2 linked regions of the Prochlorococcus marinus XMU1406 genome follow. The protein of the gene in region 1 interacts with the protein of each later gene in a pairwise test. Links are inferred from orthologs where the notes say so. Each region holds a gene or a part of one and is shown in the gene's direction. Other genes may lie near its edges. The genes, in order: HA149_RS02070 and ftsZ.

Evidence for each region.
Region 2: the proteins of HA149_RS02070 (region 1) and ftsZ interact in binary tests that used the Bacillus subtilis proteins (3 or more experiments, as listed by UniProt). The link is inferred for Prochlorococcus marinus XMU1406 from one-to-one orthologs.

The regions. Positions count from the first base shown.
Region 1 is NZ_JAAORG010000001.1:348,090-363,865, forward strand. The notes cover bases 8,505-11,388. They hold HA149_RS02070 (cell division protein SepF), read left to right. Parts: upstream 8,505-9,600; coding sequence 9,601-10,176; downstream 10,177-11,388. Other genes in these bases: HA149_RS02055 (energy-coupling factor transporter transmembrane component T family protein), read left to right, coding at 8,505-8,525; HA149_RS02060 (PII-interacting protein PipX family protein), read left to right, coding at 8,545-8,811; HA149_RS02065 (YggS family pyridoxal phosphate-dependent enzyme), read left to right, coding at 8,815-9,450; proC (pyrroline-5-carboxylate reductase), read left to right, coding at 10,184-10,996; HA149_RS02080 (glycosyltransferase family 4 protein), read right to left, coding at 10,993-11,388. In the rest of the region: HA149_RS01975 (hypothetical protein), read left to right, coding at 74-421; HA149_RS01980 (DUF3764 family protein), read left to right, coding at 469-747; HA149_RS01985 (ribose ABC transporter ATP-binding protein), read left to right, coding at 858-1,247; HA149_RS01990 (hypothetical protein), read left to right, coding at 1,244-1,393; HA149_RS01995 (putative quinol monooxygenase), read left to right, coding at 1,539-1,946; HA149_RS02000 (hypothetical protein), read left to right, coding at 2,356-2,658; HA149_RS02005 (hypothetical protein), read right to left, coding at 2,655-2,840; HA149_RS02010 (hypothetical protein), read right to left, coding at 2,868-3,005; HA149_RS02015 (hypothetical protein), read right to left, coding at 3,234-3,425; aroQ (type II 3-dehydroquinate dehydratase), read left to right, coding at 3,858-4,298; HA149_RS02035 (tRNA-(ms[2]io[6]A)-hydroxylase), read left to right, coding at 4,299-4,907; cobI (precorrin-2 C(20)-methyltransferase), read left to right, coding at 4,924-5,679; HA149_RS02045 (DUF1823 family protein), read left to right, coding at 5,679-6,164; ribosome biogenesis GTPase Der, read left to right, coding at 6,238-7,611; more of HA149_RS02055, read left to right, coding at 7,611-8,504; more of HA149_RS02080, read right to left, coding at 11,389-12,159; and 5 more genes. UniProt on the Bacillus subtilis protein: Cell division protein that is part of the divisome complex and is recruited early to the Z-ring. Probably stimulates Z-ring formation, perhaps through the cross-linking of FtsZ protofilaments. Its function overlaps with FtsA.
Region 2 is NZ_JAAORG010000003.1:190,735-206,562, forward strand. What follows is about bases 1,004-3,939. They hold ftsZ (cell division protein FtsZ), read left to right. Parts: upstream 1,004-1,881; coding sequence 1,882-2,997; downstream 2,998-3,939. Other genes in these bases: HA149_RS07335 (cell division protein FtsQ/DivIB), read left to right, coding at 1,004-1,702; panB (3-methyl-2-oxobutanoate hydroxymethyltransferase), read left to right, coding at 3,154-3,927. Also shown: HA149_RS07325 (D-alanine--D-alanine ligase family protein), read left to right, coding at 1-559; HA149_RS07330 (hypothetical protein), read left to right, coding at 570-980; more of HA149_RS07335, read left to right, coding at 977-1,003; HA149_RS07355 (DUF3721 domain-containing protein), read left to right, coding at 4,230-4,442; radical SAM family heme chaperone HemW, read right to left, coding at 4,608-5,837; HA149_RS07365 (PIN/TRAM domain-containing protein), read left to right, coding at 5,934-7,043; HA149_RS07370 (ATP-dependent Clp protease proteolytic subunit), read left to right, coding at 7,084-7,746; HA149_RS07375 (ATP-dependent Clp protease proteolytic subunit), read left to right, coding at 7,771-8,382; ilvC (ketol-acid reductoisomerase), read left to right, coding at 8,493-9,482; adenosylcobinamide-phosphate synthase CbiB, read left to right, coding at 9,470-10,498; HA149_RS07390 (chlorophyll a/b-binding protein), read left to right, coding at 10,540-10,785; HA149_RS07395 (hypothetical protein), read left to right, coding at 10,788-11,000; HA149_RS07400 (hypothetical protein), read right to left, coding at 10,995-11,252; HA149_RS07405 (hypothetical protein), read right to left, coding at 11,311-11,553; HA149_RS07410 (hypothetical protein), read right to left, coding at 11,608-11,865; HA149_RS07415 (HU family DNA-binding protein), read right to left, coding at 12,056-12,331; and 3 more genes. UniProt on the Bacillus subtilis protein: Essential cell division protein that forms a contractile ring structure (Z ring) at the future cell division site. The regulation of the ring assembly controls the timing and the location of cell division.

The DNA.
Region 1 (15,776 bases):
AGGAATTCAAAATAAATTAATCTTCCCTTTACTTATATCAAGTAACTTTATTATCAGCTCAAATATTATTTTTATGGCATCAACTTTTTATATTGTTCAACATGAATTTAAGGTAGGAAAGGCCGAAAAATGGTGGGAAACAGCTTATGCGGCAATGTCACCAGGTGGTGGATGGGATGATGCGGTAGAAGCTAATAAAGAAAAAGGATTTTTTAACCATTCTGCAAATGCCGTAACTAAAACTGGTCCTGTATATTGTTTTTGGGAAGTAAAAGAGGGTATTTCAGCTGAGGAGTTTCAGGAGTTTATAGACGGTCCCTCTGGTCCAGGTTTCGGACAAGATGCTCTGATGAATATCTGTAAACCAATTGATACATTATTAATGAATGGACAAACACCTTATCCACCAGTTTTTTCTTGATTATTGACTGTCTATCTAGAATAGGGAGCAACTAGCTCTTTTTTATTATGTCTCTTGAAACTACCGTTTTCACATTCAAAATTAGCGTCCCTTTTGAAGAATGGGCTGCGGTTTATGACAGCGAAGAAAATATACAAATGAATAAAGAGCGCGGAATTATTTGCTTATACAAAGGTGTAAAGAAAGATGATCCAACAAGTGTAATTCTTATTGAGCAGGGTGAAGAAGGTAAATCAATAGCTATGTTTGAAGATCCAGCAGTGAAACCATTAATTGAGAGTGCAGGTCATATTTACGATTCAACGGTTATATACAGTTATTTTTAAGTGAAAAGCTTAATTCTTCCTGCAATATTATAATTTCCTTTTTCTGCTCAAGCTGGTTTTCCAGAAGGTGAGAATGGATATGATCTAAAAAAATTGAAGAGTCTTTTAGATTGCCTTGTGATGAAATTGGAAATGATGATTCTATTGCAAGAGCATTAGGAGTTGGTGCCTGTACCTGGATATTTGGAATAAATAAAGATAAAGAACCTGCGGAAGCTTTAAAAATTTCAGATACTGTTTTAATTGCTCTTTTGAAAGGAAATAATCTTGATTTAAAATCAATGCTTGAAAAAGATGGATTAATTAAAACGAATATCAAAAAAGAAGCTACTTATAGAATTAATTTCTGCAGAGAGGAAACAAAAAAAGCTATTCCAAAGTTAATTAAGAAATTACCAGAGGGTGTTGTATTGGATGAAGAGAGAATAGAAAATTTAACCAGAGTGTTTCCTCTGCAGTATTTAAGTATGTTTGAGCAATTTAGCAAATATAAGCAATGAAACTTTTACTATTGACTCCTATATTCAAACGTTTTAAAAAAAGTGCTTTTTTCTCATCACTTAATCAGAATAATTGTCCTGTTTATGATGCTGAAGAAATAAAAAAACAAGAACAACAAGAAGCTATTAGAAAGTTATACCCATAAAAAAAAGGGCGATAGCTTTGCCCCAGTCAAAAAGCAGGATAATCCCCATCACCCGGCCTTTTTTAAAATCCTAGCACTATATATAGTGTTTGTAAGTAATAAAAATTTACTATTGGTGGAGTTGTTTGTTTCTAATTAATTTGTCATGATAGAAATCCCCATCACTCAGGCTCGCAAGAGTCTTTTTTTATGTCTAGTTTTGGATCAGATACAACATTTATGCTTCTTGCAAAACTTAAAAATTAAGGAAGATAAGGTTGCAGAATACTTAGAAATTGCAGATATGACAGATAAAGCTATTGAAGCTGACGAACCAGGAATGCTCCATCATAATTTTGATCAAGATTCTGATGATCCTCTTCGTTGCGAATGGTCAGAAGTTTATAAAAATGATGATGCTTTACTAGCTCATTTAGCTAATCCAGCATTAGGTGTTTATCTTGAGGCTCATGCTGAAATAGGAACTGATTTATCTGTTGAATTTTACGGAACTGTGGGAGATAAAGTTATTGAAGCCATGAAGGGAACAGGAGTTCCATATAAGATCTTTTAAACAAAATTAGGATATAGAAGAGTTTAAGGATAAAAGTATTAACTAATTAATTCGACTAAATTATTAATAATAATCTGAGTGCTAGAGGTAACCATAGACATAGAAGAAGTATTAGTAAAATAGTAATAGCATGGATATTTGGAATGTAATGCTCTTTTAAAATTTTTGTTTTCATAATTTATCTCGCCTTCTTAAGTTTGATTTCTCTTCTGATAAGCAATGCTATAACTACAACACACATGTTCATTAGAAATACGTCTAATGGCATTTAATAAAAAAGTCTCTGCTTAATTAATAGCAAGATTTTTGATCTATGAATCAAGAAATGATTACGAATATTTATTGGCTTAATAAAACGAATTTAAAAATTAAATTTATGCTTAAATATCTCAGAACTTTTAACTATTAAATGGCTTATTCAGAAACAAGAATATTAATAGGTGGTCTAGCCCATGTGCCTGTTCTTATCTTTATAGCCAATTTTATAAAAGGTAAGTTTGGAATTAAAACTGAAGAGACAAAAGATACTGTAGTTAAAGAAGAGCCTGTTAAAATTGTTGAGCTAAAAAATACCTTAGTTAAAGAAGGAAAAGCAGAAACCTTAAAGGAACTTTCAAATAAGCTGGATAATATTGAACAGAAGGCGGATGAGGTTTATGAAAAGGTAAAGAAGAAAAAAAAGGATAAGAAGAAGAAAAAAAAGAATAACTAAATTGAGATCTTATCAAGCATCAATAGATCTTGAGCTTGGATTGTATCTCTCTTATCTTCATCTTCGGGATCTTTATAAGATTCAATTTCAGTTTGAATTTTTCTCTTGTAAACTCCTTTGATATAGTCAATTTCTCTACTCTCTTTATTCAAGATTGAGAATGGTGATCTTTTTAAGTTCATAACTTTCTCCTAATAAATAAGTTTTAATCAGCTCCAGTTCTTATCAGATTCAACAAAGCTATCCAATGTTTGCTGATTCCTGATTTCTTCCTCAAGAAGTTCTTCTTCTGATCTTTCTTCAATCTCAGATTTATGATCTTCTTTTAGAGTAGATTTGGTAGACATTTGCTCATGGCGACTACAATCATGTTCTAACTAGTCAGGCAAGCTATCCGGCTAATAAATATGTACGGTTTGAGGAACTACCTTATACGGATAAAGGATCAACAATTGAATTTGAATATGGTTAAAATCTTGGGTGATTTCGATTAGTTTTTTTCCCTTTAAAAATCATCAGTAAAGGCAGACCAATAAGCATAAGACTTCCATCAATTAATAAAAAAGTATTTAGATTCATTTATATATTTCTTCGGGGTTATCCCAATTAAGAGGTATCCCTCTTTTAAAAGGTTCTTTTTTCATATCATCCATCTCTTTTCTGATTTTATTGTAGTAGGCCAACTCTTCAGGATCATTAGAACCAAGACCATAATTCATGGCCGCTGCAAGATAAATTCTGTGCATACGGTATGACGATAGTGACATTACTGAATAAAAGTTTTATCAAATATATCTAAATTTTGGATAAAATGCTGATCTACGAGATCCCATTTATATTGATCAATTCTGCAAGGATCCCCTGTCTAATCAAAGAAACAATATTTATATTTTTTTACTACTTACCTTTTTTCTCGTTGCAATACTTTTGGCCATGCCCTCGTCGGGACTTGAACCCGAGACCTCTCCCTTACCAAGGGAGTGCTCTACCGCTGAGCTACAAGGGCAATTTTAAAGTGGGCCGGGTTGGATTTGAACCAACGTAGGCAGAGCCAGCGGATTTACAGTCCGCCCCCTTTAACCACTCGGGCACCGACCCCCACTATTTGAACTTATCAGTTAATGGTCACTTTGTGTGAAATTGTTTTGGTTTTTTTGTTTCTTTCTAGATAGCATTTAATTGAAAAGACTTTATTGATGATGAATATACTATTAATAAATGGACCAAATCTAAATCTTTTGGGCACTAGAGAACCTGAAATATATGGTAATAAAACATTGAGTGATATAGAAAAAGATTTAACTAAAGTTGCCCAAGAAAAAAGTATTAATCTTGAATGTTTTCAAAGTAATCACGAAGGAGAAATAGTAGATAAAATTCAGGAGTCTGTAAAAAGTATCCAAGGTATTCTTATAAATGCAGGCGCTTTTACTCATACCTCGATTTCTATTCGTGATGCTTTAATTGGATCAAAAATTCCTTTTGTAGAGTTACATATTTCAAATATTTTCAGTAGAGAAGATTTTCGTAAAGAATCTTTTCTTACAGATAAAGCTATAGGAATTATTAGTGGATTCGGCATATCAAGTTATTCCTTAGCTCTTGAAGGAATCATTGGATATTTGAGTATTAAAGATTAAATGCTTGTCGATTTTACAAGGCCCACTTCTCATATTAAATATTTATCGTCATTGACCTCAGATGAGTGGATCAAACTCGCATTATCTAATCCAATAGATATTCTTATTGACCATGCTCATTGTGAAAGAAAAGCAGCAGGAGTAGCTATTCAATTGATGTTTAGATATCCATCAGAACCAAATCTGGCAGAAGTTCTAAGTCCAATAGCGAGAGAGGAATTAGAGCATTTTGAAAAAATACTTTATTTTTTAAAGGATCTTGGTCATTCTCTTGAGTCCTTAAAACCGCCTCCATATGGAGCTGAATTGGCCAAGAATATAAGAAAGGAGGAGCCCAATAGAATGCTTGATAGTTTCTTAATAGCAGGACTTATTGAAGCAAGAAGTCATGAAAGATTAAGCTTGCTTGCGCTGAATTCTGAAGATAAATCGTTTAAATCCCTTTATAAGTCTCTGCTAGAGAGTGAGGCAAGACATTTTGGAGTTTACTGGAAACTAGCGCAAACTAAATTCTCTAAAAATCAAACTTTCAAAAGGTTAGAGGAATTGTCTGAAATTGAGTCAGCAATACTAGCTGAAACTTTTATATTGCCAAGGGTACATAGCTAAAGTTAATAAAATAAAAATGATAATTAACAAATTCTTAAGTTTACTTAATCGATATAAAACTGATTTACCAACATTCACCATAGTTGGTGTAGGCCCTGGAGATCCATCGCTTTTAACAATTGCTGCTGTGGATGCAATAAAAAAAGCGAAAGTTATAGTTTTCCCAATATCAGCTGATAATAAAAAAAGTTTCGCTGCGGAAATAGTCAAGAAATACACCAAATTTAAAAAAAATATCCCTATCATCTTTCCAATGGCTAGGAAGGATTTTGATCCTGATGAAATATGGTCTGATGCTGTAGAAAAAATTGTTAAATTTATACAAAATGGCGAATCAGTTGTTTTACTTTGTCTTGGAGATACTTCACTATTTGCAAGTTCTTCTAATATTTTGAGGTTAATAAAAAATAATCATGCTGAAATTATTACCAAAACCATACCTGGTATTTCCTCTATTTCAGCAGCAGCAGCTTTGAATGATTTTGATTTAGTAAAAAAAGGCGAGACATTGATCATCAAAGAATGCTCTTCTTCAGAATCTGAATTAACAACCCTAATTAGGGAAAGTAAGGCAAATAAAACGGTATTGGCCATTATGAAAGTTGGCAAAAGATGGAATTTAGTCAGGGAAATTTTAAAAAAAGAGGATATCATCAATACAACATTAATAGCTTTAAGTGTTGGGATGCCTGATCAAATTATTCAATATGCATCACAATATAAAAAGGGATTTATGCCTTATTTTTCTTTGATTTTGATAAGGTTTGATTAATGTATAAAAAAGAAAAATTAGTTGAAAATCAATTTACATGGCCAATATGTAAGGATCTATTATTTCTTGTTCTCGAAGATAAGGTTAGTGATGTATTTGTTTGTGAATTAGTTTGGGAAAGACTTTTTTATACTAAAGAACTATCTATAAATGATTGGACCTTTAGCGCATTAACTCCTTCTTATTGGTCAGAAAAATTTGAAAAAGCTCCTCAAATTATTTCAGAGCGACCAGCCTCAGTACATTTGACTCGATCAATTCCAAAAGACTATAAACAGGGATTGAAAAATTTTCTTAATTTTAAAGGTTATAAGATTAATGAACTCTATCCAAGAAGAACTAGAAGAGCAACGGTAGTAAACTGGTTGATTTATTGGGCGATTGAAAATGATTGTTTTTCAAAAGATAATGGATTAATGCCAAGTCCTAGTTCACCACCTGTTAATCCAGTTAAAGGACATTTTGGCGATCCAGAAATTAAATAAGGTTTTTCAAAAAGATAAATGATTCTATTAAAGGTATAGTTGTAATGAATAGTACTTTCTTTGGAGAGAAGAATTGATTCTTCCTACAATAGCAATTATCGGAAGGCCGAATGTTGGTAAATCTACCTTAGTTAATCGTTTTTGCCAAAGTAATGATGCAATAGTATTTGATAAGCCTGGTGTTACAAGAGATAGAACTTATCAAAATGCTTCATGGGGAGGTAAGGAATTTCAAATAGTTGATACTGGAGGTTTAGTTTTTGACGATGATAGTGAATTTCTCCCAGAGATAAGGACCCAAGTTTTCTTGGCTCTAGAAGAGGCTTCACTCGCGTTACTGGTGGTAGATGGGAATCAAGGCGTTACTGATGGTGATTTATCAATAGCAAAATGGTTAAGAAACTCAAGCTGTAAAACAATTGTTGCTGTTAATAAATGCGAATCGACTACTCTAGGAATATCCCTAGCTTCAGAGTTCTGGAAATTAGGATTGGGCGAACCTAACCCTGTTTCGGCTATTCATGGTTCAGGTACTGGAGATCTTTTAGATCTCGTTATTGGCGAACTTCCTGAAAATAATATCCAGGATGATGAAGAAAAGATAATGATGTCCATTATTGGTAGACCTAATGTTGGTAAATCTAGTTTGTTAAATTCAATCTGTGGAGAAAAAAGAGCAATAGTTAGTGATATTAGTGGTACGACAACTGATTCAATAGATACGCTTATTAAAAAAGGTAATAATCATTGGAAAATTATTGATACTGCAGGGATTAGAAGAAAGAAAAATGTTAAATATGGCACTGAATTTTTTGGTATTAATAGGGCTTTTAAATCTATAGATAGAAGTGATGTTTGTCTTTTAGTTATAGATGCTATAGATGGAGTAACTGATCAAGATCAGAAGCTGGCTGGGCGCATAGAAGAACAAGGCAGAGCTTGTATAATTGTTGTTAATAAATGGGATCTTGTAGAAAAAAATAGTTCAACAATTTATCAAGTAGAAAAAGAACTTAGATCTAAACTTTATTTTTTACACTGGTCAAAAATGATTTTTATATCTGCATTAACAGGTCAAAGAGTTGATAATATTTTTGAGCATGCTCTTAATGCTGTAAATCAACATAGAAGAAGAGTTACAACATCTGTAGTTAATGAAGTACTTAAAGAATCACTCAGTTGGAAAAGTCCTCCAACGAAGAGAAGCGGCAAGCAAGGTAGGCTTTATTACGGTACTCAAGTAAAGAACAAACCTCCCACCTTTACTCTTTTTGTAAATGACCCTAAATTATTTGGAATAACTTATAGAAGATATATTGAAAAACAAATTAGAGTAAATTTAGGCTTTGAAGGCACACCCCTCATTTTACTTTGGAGAGGAAAACAGCAAAGAGCTTTAAATAAAGAAGTCGAAAGAGAAAATATTGAGTTAATTCAAAAAGATTAATGAATTTGCTAACCAAATTTTCTGTTGGTCAATACGTTCATGGTAATAGAAGTTGGCTAAGAATTATAGATAGTAGATTAAAAATAATTATCGTAATGATATTTTTAATCACTCCAATTTGGGCAGGTCCAATATGGAGATTGAGTTTAGTTGGTTTTTTACTATTAATTACTTTTTTAAGTTTATTGCCATCTAGAGTATGGTGGCGATCATTATTTTTTCTTTCATTTTTATCACTATTAATTGGCTGTATATCAATACTTGCCTCGTCTGATATTCAATCTCTTGATGGCTACTTAAGAAATCCCAATGAGTTGCAAGTAGTACTGGAAAGCCAAAAAGAATGGAATATTTTACAAATTCCTTCGCAGAAGATATGGTTTATTAATTTTGGTCCCTATAACTTATCAAGAAAAGCCTTTGAACTAGGAATAAAAACCTCCACTTTGATCTTTACCGTTATTCATAGTGTGAATTTGATGCTTTTAACCACATTGCAGGAAGACATTGTATGGGGATTAAGTTGGTTTATGTATCCATTAAGAAAGATTGGATTACCTACTAGTAAGTGGCTTTTTCAGTTATTAATTGCATTACGTTTTATTCCTCTAGTGCAGGAAGAACTTCAAAATATCATTAAATCAGTGTCAGTTAGATCAATAAACTTTCGAAATTTAGGATTAAAGAAATCTTTTAATATTTTATTAATCTTATTGGAAAGGTTATTTCAAAATATATTTCTGAGAATTGATCATGGAGCAGAATCATTACTCTCAAAGAAAAAAATTATTATAAAAACTAATAGATTTAGAACTCTTTATCCTTCAAAATCTCTCAATGTAATTGTTAATACATTATCGATTTGTTTTATTTGCATAGCAATTTTTCTTAGAAAACTGTATGGTGCATTATAAATAACACAATATTTTAGGTTTGAGTTCTGAGCGTTATTTAAACCATCCAACATTTGGTATGTTATACCAAGTTTCTCCTGGGAATGATGGGAGGGATATTTATGCGACTTTATACGCTCAAAAAATGTTTTTCTTGGTAGAAGTTCGACAGAGAGAAGTTTTTTTTGAAGTTATACCTTATTTAGATGCCCGAAATCAGGCCGAATTAAACCTTCAAAAAACTAGAAGAAAAGGATCTGAAGAACTATCTAAATGGGAAAATTTATTTACGCAAACTTTCTTATAAAAGGTGAACCCTGCAAATTATTTAAAAATAAAAAATAAAATACCATCAAATGTAAATATTCTTGCAGTAAGTAAAGGATTTAAAAGTCAAGAAATCAAGACCATTCAAAATATAGGTCAGAACGATTTTGGTGAAAGTAAGGTTCAAGAGGCTTTTGAAAAACAATTAATCTTAAAAGAACTTAAACAAATAAATTGGCACTTTATTGGAAGAATACAAAGTAATAAAATAAGAAAAATAGTTCAAAATTTTAAATATATTCATTCAGTAGATTCATTTGAAAAGTTGCAAAAGATTGCTAATATTTCACGTGAAGAGAAGAAAAATCCATTAATAATGTTGCAGGTTAAGTTCAGTGATGACCCTACTAAAGGAGGATTTAATCCTGAATTTTTAATATTGAAATGGAGAGAAATTCAAGAGTTGAAAAATATTTCATTAACCGGTTTGATGACTATCAATCCTAAAGGACTTAGCTCTAAAGAAAATTCAGGGTTGTTCAAAAAATGTCGTGCTCTCGCTGATTCACTGCAACTACCAGATTGTTCCATGGGGATGTCAGGTGATTGGGAGGAAGCTATTGATGCTGGATCAACTTGGTTAAGATTAGGATCATTGATTTTTGGAGGTAGATCTTAATTAGTTATTTTTTTATAAAAATCTTATCTATAAACTTGCAGTAAAGTTCAACTAACGTTATTTAAGTATAGGTAGTTTATTCATTTAAAAAATGAATCTATCACTTAAGGTTCTTAAACCTTATTAATCAATTTCAAGAGGATTTAAAAGGTGTCACTTATTTCTAGATTAAAGGCAGTTGTTGCCGGTGATGAGTATCTCGATGATGATTTTGATGAGTTGGATTATGCTTCAGAGGATGAATTAAATGATATTAATAATTTCAAACAAAATCCAAAGAATGCAAATGCCCTTGCAAATTCAAATCCATTCGATTTTATGAATAACAACAGATCATCAAAAGTAGTGGGTATGCCTGGGATCGCAAATTCATCCTCAGAAGTAAGCTTAATGGAACCAAGAAGTTTTGATGAGATGCCTCAAGCTATACAAGCACTAAGAGAGAGAAAAACCGTAATTCTCAATTTAACTATGATGGATCCTGATCAAGCTCAAAGAGCGGTTGATTTTATTGCTGGGGGCACATATGCAATTGATGGACATCAAGAAAGAGTCGGTGAAAGTATTTTTCTTTTTGCTCCAAGTTGTGTAAATGTAACTAGTTCATCACCAGAAGAAGCTTCTCCTTCTTCTTTGCCTACAGAAAACACACCACAATATAGTTTGGGCAAAAATACTACTCCTGAACCAGCGTGGGGTAATTCTAAATTAAGTGCTTATTCATGATTAATCTGTGACAGATAAAATTGCGATTATTGGTTTTGGAAATATTGCAAGTGCTATAGTTACCCCTCTATTAGATAAAAAATTAATTCAGCCAGAGAATGTTTTCTGTGTTGTCAATTCAGAAAAAAGTTTAGAAAATATAAAAAAAAATTATAAGCATAATATAAATGTTTATAGATCAGGTTCTAAAGAGTCAAAAATAATTTGGGATTGTCAATATAAACTTCTTTCCATAAAACCCCAACAATTTAATGATATAAGCGAGGCCCATCATATAAAAAACAAGGAAAATTTAATAATTTCAATTCTTGCAGGAGTTTCAATAAATAGACTTACTCAAAAGTTCCCTAATCATAAATGTGTGAGGGTGGTTACAAATATTCCAATAACTATTGGAAAAGGTTTAACTGGGATTTCTTGGGGAGAAGAAATTACGGAAAATCAGAAAAAATTTACAAAAAAATTATTTGTAAATACAAGTAAAATTTATGAATTTACTGAAAATTACCTTGATATTTTTTTAGCTTTAACTTCATCAGGTCCTGCAATTATTGCTTTAATTATAGAAGCATTAAGTGATGGAGGATTAAGCGGGGGATTGCCAAAAATAATTTCAGAGGAACTTGTTATGGAAATGATACTAGGGACTATTTGTCTAATAAAGGAAAATAAACTTACGACTTCTGAGCTTAAAAATTTAGTAACCTCTCCAGGTGGAACAACTATTTCTGCTTTAAGAGTTTTAGAAAAAAAAAGTGTAAGGTCAGCATTAATTGAATCAATAGTTTCAGCTAGTAATCGAAGTAAAGAGTTTCGTTAGTTTTTAAAATTATCTTTTAAGTTCATATAAACTTTTTCGAGTGAATTTATATTTTTATTAATTGTGTATCTCTCAAGTATACGTTCTCTAGCTTTTTCTCCAAGATCTTTTGTAAATGAAGGGTGTTCTACAAGAATTGGGATTATAGTTTTTAATTGTGCAGCTACATTATCAGTTGAAATTACTATTCCTACGCCGTTATCTAAAACTTCTCCATCAGCTCCTGCATCTGTAGCTACACAAGCAGTACCAGCAGACATTGCCTCTAATAGTGATAATGATAAACCTTCTACTAAGCTTGGTAAGAAAAATACTTCTGCTATTTGCATTATTGCTACCCTAGTTTCTAAATCTAATTCGGGACCCCACCAAATTAATTTCTCATTTGCAAGGTTAGAAAAACTATTTTCAAGTGTTGGCTTCAGTGGTCCATCTCCGACAATAACTAATTTACAATTTTGAGTTTTTGTTTGGCGCCAAGAACGTAAAAGTGCCTCGATATTTTTCTCATTGGCAATCCTACCCATATATAAAAAGATTCTTTCATTTCCAAGTTTGTTTTTTACCTGAGCATATTTTTTATTTTTTTCGCAAAAAGGTTTCCAAATATTCTCATCAACCCCGTTTGGGATAATTATTTGTTTTTCTTTAGGTACTCCTAATTTATAAAGAACATTTTTTTGAAGTTCGGAAAAAATGATTATTTTATGGAACTTTGATAAAGAGGGAGCATAAAGTTGGTATGTTAATTGTTGAGTACTAGCAGTTAAATTTCTATTTTTTGCATCAAATGGTGGGTGAAACGTTCCTATTAGTGGAAGATTAATTTCATCACAAATCTCTGGAAGTCTAAAGTCTAAAGGAGATAAAGTTAAGCTTGCATGTACTAAGTCAGGCTTTAATCTTTCCAATGATAGCCTTAGCTCTTTTTCTGCTCTTGGTGAGGGGATTGTATAAACTTGGGACTTAATTAAATATGGAAGACTTACATCAGGATCATTTGCCAGAAATAATGGCTTTGATGAATTTGAACTAGAAGGATTGTCGAAATGAATGAAACTAATTTTATGGCCTCTGGTCTTTAATTTCTCAGTAGTTGAATTACCATAAGTTACATTTCCACAAAAAGGAGATTTCTTACCCAACCAGGCAACATGAACCACATTTATTGAATGAACTATTTATTAAATTAACAGTCAGAGCACCCAAGATCATAATTTTTAAATTTATTCATAGTTTATGAAAATGTTAACTATATATTTCTCTCAACATTTTTAGTGAAGATAAATCTTTCTCTAGTTGAGTAGAGATCCAAGTTTCAATAATAAATAATATTTTAAGCCAGACTTTTTTAGGTCCCAATAACTCTCCATTAGATTTTATTGGTAATTCGGGGAAAAGGAGTCTCTGTAATAGAGCAACTTCGGATGCATTTATTTTTAGATTACTTTGAGGATCTTCCACGGATGAAAACCCTTCAATTGGTAAATAATAACAACTCCATTCCCAATTCCCTAAAGGCGGAATAATAGGTTCTCCAGTTTTACAACAATGATGAATTGGTAAATTTATACCTCCGATGGCTAATAGATGGATTAAAGATTGAATACTCATTGAGAGAATTTTAATATCCTCTTCTTTGGATTCTTCATACAAATAAATCCTATCTAGATGTGCAAGAACACAAGATAAATAGTTTTGTTGCTTGTCATTATTACCTACTAATAAAAAAGTTAATTCAGTTATTGCTTGCGCGGCTGCAAGACATTCAATATTTTTCCCTAGACCAGAATAGCTTTTTAATATTTTAATTTGACGTACAGATTTAAGATTTCTTTTCCCAAAAATCTGCAGACTTAAATATGTTAATGGAGTAGCTGCGGCAAGACTACTTTTAGGACGTCTAGCACCAGGTACCGCTAATCGAACAATACCTTGCTCATCAGTAAGAATAGTTATTAATCTATCATTCTCGCCTAATGGAGAAGCTTTAATGCAGAGACCTTCTAGTCTGCACTCACCAGAACCAGACATTTAAATAACCTTGACTTCTTGAAAAATCTCACAAAAATTAGAAGTCCCTACGCAACTAATTCCATTATCAAGCAAATCAATAACTTGTGTCAGTTTTTTTATACCACCTACAACTTTGATGTGATTTTGGGAGCCCGTTATTTTTAATATTTCCGCTATGTCATTTAATGTAATAGGGGGTCCAAACCCGTCCCCGAATTGAAAATTTTTTATTCCTAATTCCAAAGATATTTCTATCGCATTGTACAAAACTTCTTTTTGTAGTTTTGATTTATTTATGATTATTGAAACTGGTAATCCAGATAACTTCACTTGCTCAATTTCAGCAGCGAAAGTTTCTAAGTTTCTTTTGGATAAATTGATAAAGTTTGGGATATATTCAATTCCGTTTGCACCTTTATCTTTTGCAAAATTAACTAATTCTTCAATAAATGTAACTGGTAAATCTGCTAGAGGGTAAGAAATGAGTGTGTTTATGTTTGCATTGTAATTGCTCAAACGGTTTTTAAAATCATCTAAATAATTAAGTGAAGTAGAAATATTCTTAATATTATATTTTTTTATTAAATCGCAATTCGCACAGAAATCTTCCCAAGTTAAATACGGGTTAATAATAATTGCATGAATTTTTTCGTTTAATTCATATTCAATATTGGGCATTTAAAAGTTATTTGGATTGAATCAGTCCATAACCTCCATGATTCCTCTTGTATATAACTTGAAGTTCATTATTTTTTTTATTTCGAAAAACATAAAAATCATGATCAATTAGATCTAATTGTTTTCTTGCTTCTTCTGATGAAATTGGATTCATTTCAAAGTATTTATTTTTTATAGATGGCTCAGGAAGACTTGCTTCTATTCCTTCTTTAAGTAGAGCTTCATCTAAAAATCTTGATTTTTTATTTTCAATTGGGAAAGACTCTTTATTTTTAAATTGATTATTATGGATTGTTTTATTGTTTCTTTCTTTGTATTTACGTAATTTTCTACAAAGTTTATTAGAAACTAAATCAATGCTTGAGTATAGATTTTCAGTTTTCTCTTCGGCTCTAATTACAGTACCATTTGCAAAAATAGTAACTTCTGCAGTCTGGAAGGAGACTCTTGGATTTTTTTCTATTGAAAGGTGTATGTCGGCTTCTTTAACGATATCCTTATAGTGATGTGTTGCTTTTTCTATCTTTGCCTCAGTATATTCTTTTAATGCTCCAGTGAGCTCAAGATTTTTCCCATGGATTAAAATTTTCATAAAAAATCTAAAAATATTTACTTACTTTCTAAATCTACTTAAATATGGTTAATAGAACAGCAATAATTAAACAACCTGATAATATTTCTTTTTTCAATGATGTTTATAAATTACAAAAAGAATATCAGGAGGCATTGATTTTAGATAACTCTAACCCTGATTTTATTTGGATAGGTGAGCATCAACTCTGTTATACCTTGGGTAGAGGATCTAATTACGATAATTTATTATTTTCTTTCAATGATGATAATTATGATGTTTTTAAGATTGATAGAGGTGGTGAGGTTACTTGTCATATGCCAGGACAATTAGTAACTTACTTGGTGTTAGATTTGAAAAATTTTAATAAAGATTTAAATTGGTATTTAAGAAAAATTGAAGAAATTATTATAAAAATTATTGGAACTTTTAATATAGATTGTCATTCAAGAGAGGGGCTCACTGGAGTTTGGATAGGAAATAAGAAAATTGCTTCAATTGGAATTGGTTGTAAAAGATGGGTTACAATAAATGGATTTTCAATCAATATTGACTGCGAATTAGAAAATTTTAATAAAATTGTTCCTTGCGGAATAGAAAATTGTCTTATGGCAAATATGATTGATTACAACAAAAATTTAAATATTCAAGAAGTCAAGAGAATTGTTAAAAAAATCATTCAGGAAGAATTTAATTTTGATTTTGTATCAAAATAGAAATTAAAATTTAAAAATCAATTTAATATGCGTGATTTAGCATACTGGCCTTCAGCCAAACCTCTTTCTAAAAAAGATAAATTTGCTAAAAATAGAGATTTTATTAAGAACCTTCATCATATAGATCAAATTTGGGAGAAATTAAAATTTAAATGTGGTGATACTTTAGCTGTTTGCGATTTGAGAGGTAAAGAAAAAGAAAAATTTTCTTATTCTGACCTGGCTGATTTAATAACAAAAGTCTCTTTTTCTTTTAAAAATTATGGTTTAGTAAAGGGGGATGTAGTTACTGTAATATCTGAAAATTCTCCAAGATGGTTAGTAGTTGATCAAGGCTTAATGCGTTTAGGAGCTATAAATGCAGTGAGAGGTATTAATTCTCCTTCAGTAGAATTAGACTATATTATTGAGCATTCTGATTCAGTAGGCCTAATAGTTCAATCTAAGGAGATTTGGCTAAAGTTAAACAACAAAGAAGAATTAAAAAAAAGACTGAAATTTATAATTAATTTAGAAGATGAACAATTTGAAAGTTTAATAAGTTGGAATCAATTTATAAGAGCATCAGATTCAGAAAAAGAAAATTCACAAACTAATATTGCAACATTTAATCCAAAAATTGATGATGTTGCTACTATTCTTTACACTTCTGGGACAACAGGAAAACCTAAAGGCGTCCCCTTGACTCATGCAAATTTTTTACATCAAATAATCAATTTAGCCTATATCGCTGATCCAAAACCTGGGACCTCTGTATTAAGCGTTTTGCCTATCTGGCATTCTTATGAGAGGAGTGCTG
Region 2 (15,828 bases), on another replicon or contig:
AAATAATTTAATAAGTGAAATTTTAAAAAAATTAAATTTTCCTGTTTTTGTTAAACCTTCTAACTCTGGATCATCTCTTGGCATCTCAAAAGTCAAAGATGAATCAGAAATATTACAAGCATTAGAAAAAGCTTGGGAAATAGATCCAAGAATCTTAATTGAGGAAGGTTTAGAGGTAAGGGAGATTGAATGCGGAATAATTGGAAATTCAAAACTTTTAAGCTCTGAGATAGGCGAAGTAAATTACGAAAGTGAATGGTATGATTACGATTCAAAATATTACTCAAATAATAAAATAATTATCCCAGCCGAAATAGATTCTAAGATCACAAAAGAAATTAAAGAAATTGCTATTAAAAGTTGTAGAGCACTAAATATTTTCGGTTTTGCAAGAGTAGATTTCTTTTTAGAAAAATCTACTAATAAAATTTTTTTAAATGAAATAAATACAATTCCCGGATTTACAAGACAGAGTATGTTTCCAATGCTTTGGAAAGCTTCAGGTTTAAAAATTGAACAACTTGTGGCTAAACTGGTAGATATATCTTTAGATTTGTAATTTAACTCAAATGTTGCATGGACTTCTTTGGTTACCATTACTTTTAATCTTCATTTTATTAACTGCACTTGGATGGTTAGAAAGAAGAAGGCAAAATCTTTTCAGAAGCTGGGCGAGTGATTCTGAACTGTGCAAGTTAGATAGTTCAGGCGCAGCGTCTTTAAAAGATGGGGAATTAAAGTGGAGCGCATTTGAAGCTGGTAAATTTGAAGAAAAAGATAGTTTTACAATCAAGAAACTAGAGTTAGTTGAATTAATGGCACTAACTTCAGGAGAAGCTCCTCTAACAATTGAATCTCAAGGCAAGTGCAGGTTAAGATTAGTAGGCGATGGGAAAGAGATGGATGTACCATTTTCAGATGCAGAGCAGGCGAGAAAATGGATGGACCAATTGATGGAAAAAGCTCGATGTGATTTGTGAAAAACAAAAAACCAGTCAAAAATAGAAGCTTTTTTTTTCTAATTTCATTTTTATTTTTAACAACCTTATTAAGCATAAAAACTCTTAAAAAAGTTGATATTCAAGATATTAGGATTTATGGCAGTCAATTATTTTCGCAGAATGATTTAGTAAATAATTCATCTTTAGAATTACCCATCCGATTAATTTTTATTAAAACTAATTTATTAGAAAAAGAATTAAAACAAAATTTATCTCTCAAGAATGTTTCGCTAAACAGAGAATTATTTCCTTTTGGTTTGAAAGTTATTATCAATACAACAACTCCAATAGCTTACGGCGAAAGAATATTTAACGATGAAAAAATATTAGGCTTCATTGATAAAGATGGAATTTTTATAAATAAACAAAATGTGGAAGAAAACAATTTGAAAAAATTAACCATACAAGTTTTTGGATGGAAAGAAGAATTTAAAAAAATATTATCTGAAATTTTCATTGCTCTTGAGGATTATGAATTTGAGATTGTTAAAATAACTTTTTCTGCCGATGGATTTCTAACTGTTGAGGAAAAACATTTAAAAACAATATTTTTAGGATCTAAACCAAATTTAATTAACTATCAATTGCAAATAATGAATAACCTAAAAAATGAATTTAAGAAAAATAGCTTTTCAAATAAAATTGATAATATTGACTTGACTAATCCAAATAAACCAAAAATAAAAGTGTTCAAACCCTAATATTTGAAAAAGAATTTTGAAGAATTTTTTTTAATTATTGTAGTGTTGATATGGGTTTTGCATTCAAAACAAAATATTTAATAAATAAATATTTTTAGGATTTTCGTCAACAAATTCCTACAGATGAGCTCAGTAAGTTCATAATGCAGCCAATACTAGTATTAGATTCCTATTAAGAGATGAGCTTCGGTAACAATCCAAACTTTGATCAATCGAAAGAAATCCTTCCAAGCCAAAACGCCAAAATAGAAGTTATTGGTGTAGGTGGTGGTGGCAGTAATGCAGTCAATAGAATGATAAATAGTGACTTAGAAGGAGTTTCATTTCGAGTCCTCAATACCGACGCACAAGCCCTATTACAGTCTTCTGCAGAGCGTAGGGTCCAACTTGGACAAAATCTTACTAGAGGTTTAGGTGCAGGGGGGAATCCAAGTATTGGGCAAAAAGCTGCAGAAGAATCTAAAGAAGAGCTTCAACAAGCTTTAGAGGGATCCGATCTAGTTTTTATAGCCGCTGGAATGGGTGGAGGAACCGGTACGGGAGCAGCTCCGGTAGTTGCAGAAGTAGCTAAACAAAGTGGTGCTTTAACAGTAGGGATAGTAACCAAACCTTTTTCTTTTGAAGGGAAAAGAAGAATGCGTCAAGCAGAAGAAGGAATTGCAAGACTAGCGGAAAATGTTGATACTCTTATAGTTATTCCAAATGACCGATTAAAAGACGTTATTGCTGGCGCTCCCCTTCAAGAAGCATTTAGGAATGCTGATGATGTTTTAAGAATGGGCGTCAAAGGTATCAGTGACATAATTACTTGCCCAGGATTAGTTAATGTTGATTTCGCAGATGTAAGATCAGTCATGACGGAAGCAGGCACTGCTCTTCTCGGAATAGGCATTGGTTCAGGAAGGTCGAGAGCTTTAGAAGCAGCACAGGCAGCAATGAATAGTCCTTTACTAGAAGCAGCTAGAATTGATGGAGCTAAAGGCTGTGTTATAAATATTACCGGTGGCAAAGACATGACTTTAGAAGATATGACCTCCGCATCTGAAATTATTTATGATGTTGTTGATCAAGAAGCAAATATTATTGTTGGTGCAGTGGTTGATGAGGCAATGGAAGGGGAGATTCAAGTTACTGTAATTGCTACAGGATTTGAAACATCCCAACCATTAAATCAGCAAAGAATAAAAAATAGATTATCTAATCAACCCTTATATAATTTTTCAGACAATAAAGAATCGGGAGCCAGTATTCCTGAGTTCTTGAGATTAAGGCAGAATAAAAAAGATATAGGTTAAAAGGTAAAATAGAGTGACTCGGTTATCTCGCCTGCCTCAAGCATCCCTTGTGGCTGCTACCTTCCGGTCCTGACCAGGTTTAGGCGTTAAAACCGCGAAAGGCCGAGTCAAAAACATATTAGCAATTCTTGATTAAAAAAGATACATAAATTTATTATGTTACCTTCAGACCTAGTTAATTATAAAAAAAAATCTCGCAAAATCATTGCACTAACTGCATGGGACTCCATATCAGGATCTATCGCAGAACAAGCAAATGTTGATCTCGTACTAGTAGGAGATTCATTAGCAATGGTCTGCTTAGGATATAAATCGACATTGCCATTAACTTTAGAAAACATAATTTACCACACGAATGCTGTTTCAAGAGGATTTAAGAAGAAAATTGAGGAACAACCTTTAGTCGTTTCAGATATGCCTTTTCTGACTTACCAATGTGGTGAGGATAAAGCTGTTGAGTATGCAGGGAAAATCATACAAAGCACTTATGCAAAAGCTGTAAAAATAGAAGGAGCTGAACCAGAAATACAGAAAGTTATTTCTAGATTAATAAGAATGGGAATCCCTGTTATGGGTCATATAGGTCTTACACCACAAAGCTATCTAAATATTGGATTAAAAAAACAAGGAGAAAGCTTAGCAAGCCAAGAAAAAATTAAGAAAGAGGCTTCAATTCTTGAAGAATTAGGGTGTTTTTCAATAGTTCTTGAACATATTCCTGATTTGCTTGCTAAAGAAATACAAAATTCTTTAACAATTCCCATAATAGGTATCGGTGCAGGTAATTATTGCGATGGCCAAGTAAGAGTTACTGCAGATTTATTAGGCCTCAATGATGATCAACCACCATTTTGCCAACCGATTATCCAAGGAAAGAAATTATTTAAGGATAAATTAAAAGAATGGGTAGACTCTGAAAGGCTTAACTAATAAACCCCATTTTGTCATAAAGTCTAATTCCTTAGGAACATTGTATTTCCATAGGTTTAGTAGGATATATATTATCTTTTAATCATTTCATTTTTTTCTATTTTTAATATTTAAAAATAAGTTTGTATAGTTTGCAATAACTAATAAAAGCAAAAGGAATGTATTAATAGACATTTAAAAAGAGAGTCGTTATAACCTGTAATTTAGATCTACTGTCAATCGATGGATTTTGTTTCAAAATTTATTTTTTACAAATTTCAAAAGATATTTAAGACTATATTCCTTTGATTAATAATTTGATTTTGAAAAACTCTATTTCTCTTATTCCTTTTCTTTCGATGATAATTCTTACATTGGGATGTTCAAATAAACCAGCAGAAAAAGAAATGAAAATGCCAATGTTATTTGATACCAGAGAACAGGCAGAAAAAGAAGCCTATAAATTTGGTTGCGAAGGAGCTCATCAAATGGGAAATAAATGGATGCCATGTAGTATGCAAAAACATAACCATTAAAACGAGTGCTTAATCTCTCCAATTTTTATCAACTTAGAATTAATTTTTTGCCGAAATTTGCTTCACCTTTTGTTAAAGAAGTTTTTGAGGGAATTTATTTTATTATCTGTAATTCCCATAAAACAAGTGATGGCAATAGTTTTAGCCATGACAAAATGGGCATTGTTAATCTAAATTAATGTCATCCCACCACTTAAACAATGCAACAAGAACTTGATTGCTTAGTTCCATTCCATTAGGCTCACTTAAAAAGAATCTATTCCCCTTTCTTACTAATAGTCCACTTTCAAGAAATCTTTGCCATTCTTCAAGCAATTTACTAAAGTTGCTTTCAAATTTTTTGTTTTCCCAGTTTTGTTCTTTAAAAACTTCTTTGATATCTACACCCTCTTTGAGTCTTAATCCCAACATTATTTTCTCATCAAGTTCTTTATAGACAAACTCCTTATTAGTCAAGGATGAATCTAAATTAAATTCGTATTGTCTAGTTACCCATTCTTTATATTCTCTACTAACTCTTGGTCTAGTTAACTTTTCCCCCCATGGCGAACTAGTGGAACCTTGACCAAAACTCCACCAGCCTAAACCACTCCAATAAACTCTATTATGTCTCGATTGATGTCGCGGAAGGCAATAGTTTGAGATTTCATATCTTGAATACCCTGCGTTTTTCATGATTAAATGGGTTGATTCACTATTTTTAAAAGCTTCTTCATCACTTGGGAGTTTTAATTTTCCTAAATTAACTAATTTTTTAAAAACAGTGCCATTTTCAATATTTAAATCGTAAATAGATAGATGCGGTGGTGAAAATGTTATTGCTTTTTTTAAGTCATCTTGCCATTCTTTAAATCCACAAAGTGGCAAGTTTTGAATTAAATCTAAACTCCAGCTTTTTATTAACCCAGAATCATATTCTCTCTTCAACCATAAACAAGATTTTTCTGCATCTTCTTTCAAGTGACGCCTTCCCGACTTTTGAAGTATCTGATTATTAAAACTTTGTACTCCGAGACTAAATCTATTTATCCCAGCATTTATGAATCCAAAAAGATCATCTTGAGTAAAACTAGCTGGATCAACCTCCATAGTGATTTCAGCACCATAATCAATTCCATAATTTTCTTTAAAAAGATCAATTAATTCTTTGATTTGGGTTGGATCTAAAATTGATGGTGTACCACCTCCTACATAAATTGTCGATAGAGGTGATTTATGCTTAATTGATAATATTTCTTTATATAAAAATTGCAAATACTCTTGAACAGTTTTGCTTCCGTAACCTTTTAAAGTTTCAACCTTGTTTCCTAATGGAATAACTGCAAAATCACAATAAAAACACCTTCTGTGGCAAAAAGGAATGTGTACATAAGCACTTCTTGGAAACTTATTCATAATCTAAATTAATTTTTATACTCCAAAAAAGTTTTAAGGATTGAAAAAAATAAAATCCTTATTTACTCAATTAATAAATCCTAGTAGATTATAGATATGACAGATATCTTAGTATTAATTTTATTTGTTTTGTCTGGGGCTGCTTCAGGATGGCTTGGTGTTGATTTATTGCCAGTAGACGTACTCAAACAGGTATCTAATGTAGAGGGTTTTAGAATTGTTTTAGCAATAATTGGTTTTTTTGTAGGATTAGCAGCTGGTTTTGTATTTCTTCAACTTAGAAAAACTTTTCTTGATCAAATAAGAACAATGCCAACGGACTTACTAATAAGTAGGTCCGTCGGTCTAATTTTAGGATTACTTGTTGCGAATCTTTTACTTGCTCCAATACTATTAATCCCCTTTCCTAGAGAGGTTTTTTTCGCAAAACCTTTAGCAGCGATATTAAGCAACATTTTCTTTGGTGTTCTTGGTTATAAGTTGGCAGATACCCATGGAAGGACATTATTGAGATTATTCAATCCCAATAATACTGATGCATATCTAGTCAATGAAGGAATCCTCCCTGCTGCAAGTCCAAAAATTCTAGATACTAGCGTAATTATTGATGGAAGAATCAATGGCCTACTAAGTTGCGGCTTATTGGAAGGGCAATTAATTGTTGCTCAAAGTGTAATTGATGAATTACAAACTTTAGCTGACTCAAGCAGTAATGAAAAAAGGTCGAAAGGAAGAAGAGGTCTCAAGTTATTAAAAGAATTAAGAGATCTATATGGGAGAAGACTTGTAATAAACCCAACAAAGTATGAAGGTAATGGGGTAGATGAAAAACTCTTGAAAATTACTGAGGATATGACAGGAACTTTAATTACGGCAGATTATAATCTTTCTCAGATTGCTGAAGTTAAAGAATTAAAAGTTATGAATTTGAGTGATTTGGTTATTGCCTTAAGGCCAGAAGTACAACCAGGAGAATCACTTAATATAAAAATCGTTAGAGAAGGCAAAGAAAAAATGCAGGGTATTGGATATTTAGATGACGGCACAATGGTTGTTATTGATGAGGCAAAGAATTTTGTAGGAAGCAGATTAGATATTGTTATCACAGGAGCATTACAAACTCCCACTGGAAGAATGGTCTTTGGAAAACTAATAAATGATCCTGAGTCAAACAAATCTTTTAAATCACCAGCGACACAGGGCTAAATCTAGCTAGAATCAGTTCAATCTTAATTTTGTGATACAAATGACTGTATCTGCTCCTTATTACGGAGAAAACACCGTGATGAGGACCCCGCCCCCTGATCTTCCCTCTCTTTTACTGAAAGAGCGAATTGTTTATCTTGGTTTACCATTATTTTCAGATGATGATGCGAAAAGACAACTAGGAATGGATGTTACTGAGCTAATCATTGCTCAACTTCTTTATCTAGAGTTTGAGGATCCTGAAAAACCAATCTATTTCTATATAAATTCAACTGGAACAAGTTGGTACACTGGTGACGCAGTTGGTTTTGAAACAGAAGCTTTCGCTATCTGCGATACAATAAGCTACATTAAGCCTCCAGTACACACAATATGTATCGGACAAGCAATGGGGACAGCTGCAGTTATCCTTTCATCTGGCACTAAGGGGCAAAGAGCCGCTCTTCCACATGCCTCTATTGTTTTGCATCAACCTATAAGCGGAGCGAGAGGCCAAGCAACGGATATCCAAATTAGAGCTGAGGAAGTTTTGAAAAATAAAAAATCAATGCTGGAGATTTTATCTCGTAATACTGGAAAGACTATTGAAGAACTCTCAAAAGACTCTGACAGGATGAGTTATCTCAACCCCCAAGAAGCACTAGATTATGGAGTTATCGATAGAATACTCACAAGTCAAAAAGATCTACCAAATAAAATTTAACACTCACAAAACTATTTTAAAATCATGCCAATAGGAACTCCAAGCGTGCCTTACAGACTTCCAGGAAGTCAATACGAAAGATGGGTTGATATTTATACAAGACTAGGTGTTGAAAGAATTCTTTTTCTTGGACAAGAAGTAAATGATGGTATTGCTAATAGCCTTGTTGCACAAATGCTTTATTTAGATTCTGATGATAATTCCAAACCTATCTATCTGTATATAAATAGCCCAGGAGGATCAGTAACTGCTGGCTTGGCTATATATGACACTATTAAATATGTAAAAAGTGATGTAGTAACCATATGCGTAGGCCTCGCAGCCTCCATGGGAGCGTTCCTATTGGCCGCTGGCACAAAAGGGAAAAGAGTTGCTTTGCCTCACAGCAGAATAATGATTCATCAACCCTTAGGAGGGACATCTCAACGTCAAGCAAGTGATATTGAAATAGAAGCTAAGGAAATTTTAAGAATTAAAGATATGTTAAATATGTCTATGGCAGATATGACAGGCCAATCATTTGAGAAAATTGAAAAGGATACTGATAGAGATTATTTCCTAAGTGCGGAAGAAGCAAAAAACTATGGCTTAATTGATAGAGTAATTTCACATCCAAGCGAAGCAAATCAGTCTTAAATTTTCTAAATAAATATTTTAATTTTAATTTTTAAATTAATAATTTTTTGGTTTATTTACACCTTTAATGTCTAAAATATTAATTATCAAATGCAAAGAAGCTACAACTAATGACCCAACTCTTTTACGACACAGATGCAGATCTAAGTCTTTTAAATAATAAAACAATAGCGATTATTGGATATGGTTCACAAGGACATGCACATGCCCTAAACCTTAAAGATAGCGGAATGGATGTAATTGTTGGATTATATAAAGGAAGTAAGTCTGAAAGCAAAGCTATTAACGATGGTCTACAAGTATTTAGCGTTTCTGAAGCTTGCGAAAAAGCAGACTGGATTATGATTCTCCTCCCAGATGAGTTTCAGAAAGATGTTTACCTTAAAGAAATAGAACCAAACTTAAAAGAAGGAAAGATATTAAGTTTTGCTCATGGCTTCAATATAAGATTCGGACTTATCAAACCTCCTAGTTTTGTGGATGTTGTAATGATTGCCCCAAAAGGACCTGGACACACTGTTCGTTGGGAATATCAGAATGGTCAAGGAGTTCCAGCATTGTTTGCTGTAGATCAGGATTCTTCCGGAAATGCAAGATCATTGGCGATGGCTTACGCTAAAGGGATTGGCGGAACAAGAGCTGGGATTCTTGAAACAAACTTCAAAGAAGAAACAGAAACTGATTTGTTTGGAGAACAAGCGGTTTTGTGCGGAGGATTATCAGAACTCGTCAAATCAGGCTTCGAAACTCTTGTAGAGGCAGGCTATCAGCCCGAACTTGCTTACTTCGAATGCTTACATGAAGTCAAACTTATTGTTGATTTAATGGTGAAGGGAGGTTTATCTCAAATGAGAGATTCAATTTCAAATACTGCAGAATATGGAGATTATGTAAGTGGTAAAAGACTTATCAATAGTGATACAAAGAGAGAAATGCAGAAAATTCTAAAAGATATTCAAGATGGAACTTTCGCTAAGAATTTTGTGGAAGAATGCGATAAAAACAAGCCCTTAATGACAAAATTAAGAGAAGAGAACTCAAAACATGAAATTGAGAAAGTAGGTAAAGGTCTGCGCTCGATGTTCAGTTGGCTGAAATAAATTTATTTTTAATATTCCTCGGATCGATTGGTTTTGATTTATTGATCGGCGATCCAAGATTCTTAATCCACCCAGTCCAAGTAATTGGCTTTTACATAAAAAAAATATCTGATTACCTCATAAATAATTTTGGGGAAAATAAAAATATATTATTTTGGGGAGGTTTAATCGTAGCTATATCAACCATTGGGATGAGTTTTGGTTTAGGTAAATTGATAGAACTCAGTTATGTGCAATCAAGAAATAATTTTTTTGGTGGATTGCTAATTTTTTTTGGACTTTCAAGTTGTATTGCAACTAAGGGACTTATTTCAAGTGTGAAAGAGATTGCAGAGCTAATAGAACGCGAAGAAATTAATGACCAAAATAAGAGAATAATCAAAGAGAAGGTACAAAGGATAGTAAGTAGGGATGTAAGTTCATCTTCTTTAGAACATCTTTTGAGATCAAGTACAGAGAGTCTTACCGAAAATTCTGTTGATGGAATATTTGGGCCATTATTTTGGATTTTTATTGGAATTTTTTTTATGAAATTTTCAAATTTTCTGCCAGGTCCTTTATCACTTGGTTTTTCTTATAAAGCCATAAGTACTTTAGATTCAATGATAGGTTACAAATATGATTATTTTAGATATTTAGGTTTTTTCAGTGCAAAAGTCGAAGATATTTTTACTTTTGTTCCTTCAAGATTAGTTTTAATCACATTACCTTTAGTTAGTCCCAAAATTAATGAGTATGGATCAATCATAAAAAAAAGCTATCTTGATGGTAAAAAATATGATTCGCCTAATGCTGGGATTTCAGAAGCTATATTTGCTTATATTTCTGGTATTAAATTGGGTGGAAAAAGTAAATATAAAAATGAGATTATTGAAAAGCCAATGATCAATGAGAATGGAGATAATTGCACTGGAGAGAAAATTAAATTAATTTGTCAATTAATTTTGAGATTACAATTTTTATGGATAATAATTTTTGTCTTAATTTTTTTTATAATTTCAACTTTAATTAAATAATAAAATAGTTTTAAAATTACTAGTATAATCATTAAAAGTCTATGCAAGAAAACGGCTCTCCAATAGAAAATCAAAATGATGATTTTACTAATACATCATCAACTGATAATGAATACTCAAAATGGGTAGACAATCAGGGAGATGAAGTAAAGAATGTTTTTGGATTTAATAGAAGTGCTGAACTTGTAAATGGTAGAGCAGCAATGATCGGATTCTTAATGCTCATATTAACCGAGTTAGTTTTTAGCGGCAGACCTGTTACTTCTTCAATTTTTGGTATTAATTAAAAATGGAAGCAAAAAAATCTAATCCAATAAAAGTTTTCTTATACATATCTGTATGGGTAATTATTTGGGGCACTATAGGATCTCTAGTCGATTTTCCTCTATATAAAAATAAAATCTACTTAGAAGGAAGCATATATCAATATCTTACTTTCACAGTTACAGCGATTATTTCTATTATATCTGCAAAGTTTTTTTATAAGAAAATTGATTTATAAAAACTTGTACCTAAATTTCTTAATAATTTTTGCTGGTTCTTTACTTTCATTGGACTCGTAAAGTATCCACTGATGTGTCTCAGTATCATGATCACAACCATAATTTCCAGATGGGTTATCGTAACTTGAAAGATATGAATGACAATTTTGGTCTGCCTCAAAAGCGGAGTCATAACCTGTTAGAAAATATATCAAAAATAGAACAGTTATAAACAAAAAAAATACTTGAGAAACTAAATTAACTACCTTCATAAGATATTCTAAAATTTAAATATATCATCTAATAAAATTTTTCGATCTAAAAATATAGCTAACGACCAACATTAAATACAAAGTCATGGAATGCTTGATTCTTTAAATACAGGATGACCAGCAATACTAAAATCATATTTAAGCCTATTACTATTGATCCAAAAATATTAATTTGTTTTTTACCTGGCAAAGTGTAAGTAAATTTCTTGCCTTTAAGAAAACCAGCTAAGCCTTTTTTTTCTTTTATTTGAGTATTTTGAGTATTATTCTTAACTTCATTATCAGAAAAACCTTTTACCATTACAAATTAAATAACAAATTTATAATATTCCAAAAAAATAAATAATTTTAATAATTAACAATTTTTAATCACATATGGGATCATTAATGAAATTCTCTCATTTGAGAAATTATTAAAAAAATAAGCTTCAATAATTTCCGTTTGCAGCCCCAATAAACTTGATTGACATTTAAATCTATTTTGGTCAAATACTACTAATTGAAATTTTTCTATTTCAGAAATTAATTCTTTACATAATTGGGTTCGAGAATCTTTAAAACAATCACTAGATTGTTTTAAAATCTTAGACTTTGTTGGTATTGTTTCAGCCATAACAAAATTAGATAACAACAAAAATTTCAAGAATAAAATAGTTAAACATTTCATTACTTCTTAAAATTTTAAAATTTTGGATGCCTTGTTAAGAGTGTTGGACATTGAGCTAATTGCATTTTATTGCGATAAAAAAAAGATGCCCTACAAAGAGCACCTTTTTATTAAAGAGAGAAATAGATTTAAAAGATTACCCTTGAACTCTATCCTTAAAAAGTTTACCTGCAGAGAATGTTGGAACTCTTTTAGCGGGTATTGCTATTTTTTCGCCTGTCTTAGGGTTTAATCCCTGTCTTGCAGAACGATCTCTTGGTTCAAAAGAACCAAATCCTAGTAAAGAGACTTTTTTGCCTTCCACTACTGAATCAACAATAGTTTCAATAGCTGCATCAACAACTAAAGAAACATCCGTTTTTGTGAGCTCTGTACGAGCTGCAACAAGATTTACTAAATCAGCTTTGTTCATTGAAATTTAAATTAAAGCTAAGGGTTAAAAAAAAAGATTTAAATCAGTTTTAAACCTTGAACTTTCATATCATATGGAGCAAATACAAATACGGCAACCGAAAATGCCGGCGGCGCAAAGCTTTATACAAATTTTAGGGACATTTTTAGCAAAATTATTTATTTTTTATAGCCGTGCTTTTTCATTTATAAAAAATAGCCTCTTCATTTATAGAACAGCAAAAAGCATTGGTAGCACTGAATTTAGCATTAAAAATCTAACTACATTTAGCAAAGAGGGAAAATATCAAAGGGGGGTGAATTTAAGAATTTGAGCTATTTATTATGTTTTATTAATTTTCAGATATATTTCCTTCTCATCACATGAAAAAACACAATTTGTATTTTGAAATCAAGAAAAATCTGGTTTTCTCATTATTAAACTTTCTCTATAAATCGTTTTATGCACTGAGCAGATGGATGAAGAAATTGTAATTAATTAGAAAATTAATACTCTCCAAGATCTAATAAAGTTGATTAGTGAAGCCTTAAATTTGAGTTTTTTTTTTAATTTTGCATCTATTATTCAAATATCAATAATTTAAATAAATTACCTCAATATTTAACTAATCAATGATAGAGAGAAAGTGATTCATCTCAATAAAGGTAACCCATTTCCTTTAGGGAGTTCTCTAACTTCACAAGGGGTTAATTTTTCCTTAATAGCCACAAATGCAGAATATGTAGAAATCTTACTGTTTGAGAAAGAGGACTCTATTTCCCCAAAAAGCATATTCAAATTAGATCAGACTCATAATAAGGGTCCTTACTGGCATGCGGAAATAAAAAATCTATATGAAGGTTGTATTTATGCTTTTAGAGTGAAACAAAAAAATAATGAAATTAATAATAACTATGAAAAAAAAGTATTACTTGATCCATGTTCAAGGGGTATTACCGGATGGGAAAGTTATAAAAGAGAAAATGCATTAAATACGCAAGAAAACACTAATTCTTGTCTTAAAAGTGTTGTTTGCGATAGAAAATTATTTAATTTTAAGGATTATCCAAGACCGAAACATTCTTGGGAAGAAACAATTATTTATGAACTCCATATCAAAGCTTTCACTGAAACAACTGATAAAGATGAAAGTTGTTTTAAGAAATTTTTAAAAAAAATTCCGTATCTCAAAGAACTGGGTATAACAACAATTGAATTACTTCCAATTTTTTGTTTTGATCCTAATGATGCCCCAAATGGTCTAAAAAATTTTTGGGGTTATAGTCCAATTAATTGGTTTACTCCACATTTTGAATATCTTTCGAATGAATCAGCTGAAAAGAATAGAGAGGAATTTAGAAGATTTGTAGAGGAATGTCATAAATCAGAAATTGAAGTCATCTTAGATGTTGTATACAATCACACTTCCGAAGGTGATTCAAAAGGACCAGCAATATCCTGGAAAGGTATAGATGAAAATCTTTATTACTTTATTGGAAAAGATAAAAATTATCAGGACGTCTCCGGATGTGGTAATACTATTGCAGCAAACAGAGGATTAGTTAGAAAACTAATAATTGAATCATTAAAATGTTGGGCGAGTGAATTAGGAGTTGATGGTTTTAGATTTGATTTAGGAATTGCCCTATCAAGAGGAGAAAATCTTTCACCGCTTGATAATCCTCCAATTTTTGAAGATATAGAATGTGAACCAGAACTTATCGATATCAAGTTCATAAGTGAGCCATGGGATTGTGGTGGTTTATATAAATTAGGTGATTTCCCATCTAAGAATACTTTCACTTGGAATGGTCATTTTAGAGATGACTTGAGGAGATTTTGGAAGGGGGATAAAGATACAGCTTGGAATATGAGCGATAAAATAAAAGGTACTCCATCTATTTATAAAGAAGATAATATTTTCCCAAAATCAATAAACTTTATTACTTCACATGATGGATTCACTCTAAAAGATTTAGTAACTTTCAATAGAAAACATAATTTTGCCAATAGAGAACAAAACAGAGATGGTGATAACCATAACAATTCTTGGAATCATGGTACAGAGGGACCAACTACAAACTTATTAATTAATGATTTAAGAAAAAGACAACAAAAAAATCTTATTCTTAGTTTACTTATCTCTAAAGGTGTTCCAATGATACTTATGGGTGATGAGATAGGAAGATCACAAGGCGGTAACAATAATTCTTGGTGCCAAAATAATTTATTGGGTTGGATGAATTGGGAACATGGTCAACAAGATTTGGAATTATTAGAATATTTTAAATACGTTATAAAAATCCGAAAAAAACTTATAAACATTTTTAATCCATCATTCTTCCCTAATAATCAAACCAATGAAAATATGCCAACATATCATTGGCATGGAACAAAGTTAGATAGCCCCGATTGGAGTAGTTGGTCTCACACAGTTGCCTTTAGCATTAACAAAGGCATCACTAACCCGCTGGTCTGGATAGGTTTAAATGCATATTCAAAAAGAATCGATTTCCCTTTGCCGAAATGTAAATATAATTGGTTAAAAGTTATTGATACTAGCATGTCTGAGATTTTTGAACCCTTAACTATTAATGAAAAATCTGTTTCAATAAAGAGCAGAAGCTCTTTATTAATAATTTCAGAAGAAGTATTTGGTGCAAAAAATAATTTACTCTAAAAGCGGGCGGCGGGAATCGAACCCGCATCTTCAGCTTGGAAGGCTGAGGTTTTACCACTAAACCACGCCCGCATTAAGTAATAGAATTACCTTTGCAATAATACATTATCAAACAATCAACAAAGTAAAAAGATTGGAAAATTCACACTCGAAAAAAAATATTACTAAATCAACAACAAGATTAATGTTCTCTTATGGGCTAGGAGATGCAGGTACAGGTTTAGTCGCTACGCAATTTGGTTTTTTTCTGTTCAAATTCTTTATTTCTGCTGGTTTACCAGTAATAATTGCAGGTTCATTATTGATGTTAATAAAGATATGGGATGCAGTAAATGATCCGTTAATTGGATGGTTAAGTGATCGTACTAAATCAAGATGGGGGCCTAGAATCCCTTGGATGGTAGCAGCATCTGTTCCTCTTGGTTTCTCTTTAGCTGCGATATGGTGGACACCCACTGGTTCCGTGCTTACCAAGACTATTTACTATGCCATAATTTCTATAATCGTAATGACTGCTTATACAAGTATTAATCTTCCTTTCGCGGCTCTATCTACTGAAATTTCTGAAAAAACAGCAATAAGAACAAGACTAAACGCATCTAGATTTACCGGCTCAATTATTGCAGGACTAACTGGTTTGATAATTGCTGGAGTTGTATTGGGTTCTGAAGGATCAGCAAATAATGAATATTTTTTAATGGGTAAAATAAGCGGATGTATTGCAGTTGCTGCGACATTAATTTCTTGTTGGGGATTGGCTCCATTCGCAAAAAAAGCAAGAAGGCCTTCAGGAAAAGTTGAAGCCATAACACTTCAATTCAAAAGGATCTTCAGAAAT